Regions from separate parts of the Streptomyces yaizuensis genome, predicted to be linked through region 2. Evidence: riboswitches for the same ligand, from Rfam matches in the RefSeq annotation. Region 2 holds a riboswitch; the other holds the start of a gene.

Evidence for each region. A riboswitch is a leader RNA that binds a small molecule or an ion and turns the genes downstream of it on or off. The one in region 2 is predicted to bind S-adenosylmethionine.
Region 1: another riboswitch for S-adenosylmethionine. It lies ahead of thrC (threonine synthase); the one in region 2 lies ahead of SYYSPA8_RS07610 (aminotransferase class V-fold PLP-dependent enzyme).

The regions. Positions count from the first base shown of each region.
Region 1 is NZ_BSBI01000010.1:17,868-20,040, forward strand. Features, by position in the region: gene thrC (threonine synthase) at 1-854, opposite strand, end outside; SAM riboswitch class I at 872-1,019, opposite strand; gene SYYSPA8_RS22800 (glucosyl-3-phosphoglycerate synthase) at 1,201-2,139, shown strand.
Region 2 is NZ_BSBI01000002.1:869,768-871,940, forward strand. Features, by position in the region: gene trpD (anthranilate phosphoribosyltransferase) at 1-555, shown strand, start outside; SAM riboswitch class IV at 874-991, shown strand; gene SYYSPA8_RS07610 (aminotransferase class V-fold PLP-dependent enzyme) at 1,247-2,173, shown strand, end outside.

The sequences.
Region 1 (2,173 bases), on a different contig from region 2:
TCGACCAGACCGAGCCTGATCAGCTCCTGGAGCCCCTTGTCGATCTTCGTGAGCTGGGAGCCCGAGGCGATCGGGATGACGATCTGGTCGGGCAGCCGCCAGCCGAGCTGCTCGCAGATCTCGTACGCGAGGGTCTTTGAACCCTCGCCGTAGTACGGCCGCAGATTGACGTTGACGAAGCCCCAGCCCTCGCCGAGCGGGTCGCCGATCAGCTCCGAGCAGAAGCGGTTCACATCGTCGTAGGTGCCCTCGATGCCGACCAGTTCGCCGCCGTACACCGCGGCCATGACGACCTTGCCCTGCTCCAGGTCGTGCGGGATGAAGACGCAGGAGCGGAAGCCGGCGCGGGCCGCCGCGGCGCCGACCGCGCCCGCGAGGTTGCCGGTGGAGGAGCAGGAGAGGGTGGTGAAGCCGAAGGCGCGGGCGGCCTCGACGGCGATGGCGACGACCCGGTCCTTGAAGGAGTGGGTCGGGTTGCCGGAGTCGTCCTTGACGTAGAGACCGCCGGTGACGCCCAGCTCACGGGCGAGGTTGTCGGCCTTGACCAGCTGGGTGAGGCCCGGGTTCAGGCTGGGCTTGCCCGCGACGTCCGCGGGGACGGGCAGCAGCGGGGCGTACCGCCAGATGTTCTGCGGCCCGGCCTCGATCTGCCCGCGCAGCTCCTCGGGGGCGGTGTCGGGCAGGTCGTAGGCGACTTCCAGCGGTCCGAAGCACTCGGCACAGGCGAAGATCGGTCCGAGCGGGAAGCGCTGTCCGCATTCGCGACAGGACAGGGCGGCGGCGGGTCCCAGATCGGGAGCGGCGGCGGGGGTGTCGGTGTCGGCGGTGGTGCTTGCGACGGTCTGCACAGCCATGGAGGCGAGGCCCTTTCTCCTCATCTTTCCCATGGCGCGTTTCGCCATGAGACGGATTTGGCACCTTCCCGAGCCGGGAGCCTCGCTGCGCTGTACGCGACGAGACCGGCTGGAGGGTTGCCGGGGCTTCAACGGGCCGTTTCCCTCTGCCCCTCTGGATGAGCGGTATTCGATTGTTGAACGGTTGAACGGTTGAACGGTTGGACGCGTTCGGCGGAGCGAACGAAGGCGGGCCCGACGTGCGCCGGGCCTTCGCGTTGTTCAAGACTGTAACGGAAGGTCCGGAGGGTTGAGATAGTCGTCCGAACCGCGAGATGCGTCACAGGCAGTGGGGAGATGGGCGAACGTGCTCGATGAAGTGGAGCGCTGGCTGGCCGGGCGTTCCTGGTCGGCGGCCGATCGCCCGCTGTCGAGGATCATGGCCGCGAAGCGCTCGGCCACCGTCAGCGTGGTGCTGCCCGCGCTCAACGAGGAAGCGACGGTCGGCGCGATCGTCACCGTGATCAGACGCGAACTGATGGAACGCGTTCCGCTCGTGGACGAGCTGGTGGTGATCGATTCGGGCTCCACCGACCGCACCGCCGAGGTCGCGGAGGCGGCGGGTGCGCGGGTGGTCCACCGGGACGACGTCCTGCCCCGGATACCGGCGCTGCCCGGCAAGGGGGAGGTGCTCTGGCGGTCACTCATGGTGACCAGCGGGGACATCGTCTGCTTCGTCGACGCCGACCTGGAACGGTTCTCCGCCGACTTCGTCTCGGGGATCGTCGGGCCGCTGCTCACCGACCCGGGGGTGAGCCTGGTGAAGGCCGTCTACGACCGTCCGCTCGCCGGGGCCCCCGGCCAGGGCGGCCGCGTCACCGAGCTGGTGGCCCGCCCGCTGCTCAATCTGCACTGGCCCCTGCTGGCCGGCTTCGTCCAGCCGCTGGGCGGCGAGTACGCGGCCCGGCGCTCGCTCCTGGAGCGGCTGCCCTTCCCGGTCGGGTACGGGGTGGAGCTGGGGCTGCTGGTGGACGCCCTGCACACGGTGGGCCTGGACGCCCTCGCCCAGGTCGACGTGGGTTCGCGGATCCACCGCCACCAGGACGGACAGGCGCTCGGGCGGATGGCGGCGGCGATCTACCGCACCGCCCAGCTGCGGCTGAAGCCCGGCCATCTGGTGCGGCCCGCGCTCACCCAGTTCGAGCGGGGCGCGGACGGCTTTGTCCCCCGTACCCATGCCGTGGACACGGAGGAGCGGCCGCCGATGCGGGAGATCCGGGAGTACGCGGCGCGTCGCGCGGCCTGAACACCGACGGCTCGGTGAATATCCCTTTTATGGG
Region 2 (2,173 bases):
CCCGCGCTGCGGCACGTCGCCGCCGCCCGCAAGGAGCTGGGCATCCGCACCACGTTCAACTTCCTCGGCCCGCTGACCAACCCGGCCAGGGTCCGCGCGCAGGCGACCGGCGTGGCCGACGCCCGGATGGCGCCCATCATGGCGGGCGTGCTCGCGGAGCGCGGCTCCTCCGCGCTGATCTTCCGGGGCGACGACGGTCTCGACGAGCTGACGACGACGGCGACCTCCCGGGTCTGGAGGGTCCGCGACGGCGCCGTGCGCGAGGAGTCCTTCGACCCCCGGGACGTCGGGATCCCCCTGGTGCCCGTGGAGGCGCTGCGGGGCGCCGACGCCTCCTACAACGCCGATGTCGCGCGCCGGATCCTCGCGGGCGGCACCGGTCCGGTGCGGGACGCCGTCCTGCTGAACTCGGCCGCGGCGCTGGTGGCCCTGGACCCGAGCGACGCGCCCCTCACCGAGCAGATCGCCGCCGGTATCGCCCGCGCGGCCGAGTCCATCGACTCCGGCGCGGCCCGGGACGTCCTGGCCCGCTGGGTCGCGGCGACCAACGCCTGAGGCCCCTGCGCCCCTACGGGACCGGAGTACGAGCTTCCGGTCCCGTGCAACCCTCCGGCCCGTCCCTGCGTCCTACCGGGCAGTAACGGTGAAACGAAAGGGACAGGCGCGATGGAAGCGTTGGGACAAGCGGTGATGACGGCGGGCGGATGGGTCCTGCGTGAGGCCCGCGCGGCCGTCGAGTTCCTGAAGCTGCGCCCCCGCACCCGGCGCTGACCGGCCCGCCGCCGTGCCCCCGTCCCCCCGGACCCCCTCCCACCGGTCCGGGATACGGGACGGGGTTGCGCGCGGCTGATCCACTGGCATACGGTCTCCGCAGGTCATGAGCGACAGCGACTACGGCCCCGGCCCGCTGTCCGGCAACCCTCCGTCCGTGGCGGGGTGCCCCGGGTGAAGACCAGGCCGTGGGCAGCGAGGCCCGCGGCAAGCGCGGACCCCTGCGAACCCTGGGGTCCTGGTCCTCAAGGGAGCAGTCTCGTGAGCAAGCGAATGCGTTAGGGCGAACACCGCCCCTTCTTCGTACCCTTCCGCACTTCTTCGTGCACCCCCGCACCGCGGCACAGCCGCGCGCCCGGGGCATCCCCGTACCCCTTGAGTGCCCCGCGCCCACCCCGGCAGTGACCGGGCCGCGCCGCGCTCCCGTACGGGTCCACGACGCCACTTCGCCCTGTCACACCCGGGAGACTCCGCCATGTCCGCATGCCCGAACACCGCCGCCGCCACCGTCACCGCCCCTGACTTCGCCGCCGCCGTGGGCGCCCCGCTCCCCGTCCTCGGCCGCGATGTCACCGTCCCGCTCGTCACCGGCGGCGAGGTCACCTACGCCGCCCTCGACTACGCCGCCAGCGCCCCCGCGCTCCAGCGGGTCTGGGACGACGTCGCCGCGTACGCCCCGTACTACGGCAGCGTCCACCGGGGCGCCGGCTACCTCTCCCAGCTCTCCACCGACCTCTTCGAGAACAGCCGCGCCACCATCGCCGCGTTCCTCGACTGCCGCGACGACGACCAGGTCGTCTTCACCCGCTCCACCACCGACTCGCTGAACCTGCTCGCGTCCGCGCTCCCCGCCGACTGCCAGGTCTTCGTCTTCGAGACCGAGCACCACGCCTCGCTGCTGCCCTGGAGCGACGCCCGGGTGACCTACCTCAACGCGCCCCGCACCCCGGAGCAGGCCGTCGCAACGCTGGAGCGCGCCCTCGCCGACCGCGACCCGTATGGCCCCGCCCTGGTCTGTGTGACGGGCGCGTCCAATGTGACCGGCGAGCTGTGGCCGGTGCGGGAACTGGCCGCCGCCGCCCACGCGCACGGCGCCCGGATCGTGCTGGACGCCGCCCAGCTCGCCCCCCACCACCCGGTCTCCGTCCGCGACCTCGACGTCGACTGGGTCGCCTTCTCCGGGCACAAGCTGTACGCGCCCTTCGGCTCCGGTGTGCTCGCCGGCCGCGCCGACTGGCTCAAGGACGCCGAGCCCTACCTCGCGGGCGGCGGCGCCTCCCGTACGGTCGCCCGGCGGGCCGACGGCGGCGTCGAGGTCGAGTGGCACACCACCGCCGCCCGCCACGAGGCCGGCTCCCCCAACGTCATCGGCGGCTACGCCATCGCCGCCGCCTGCAAGGCC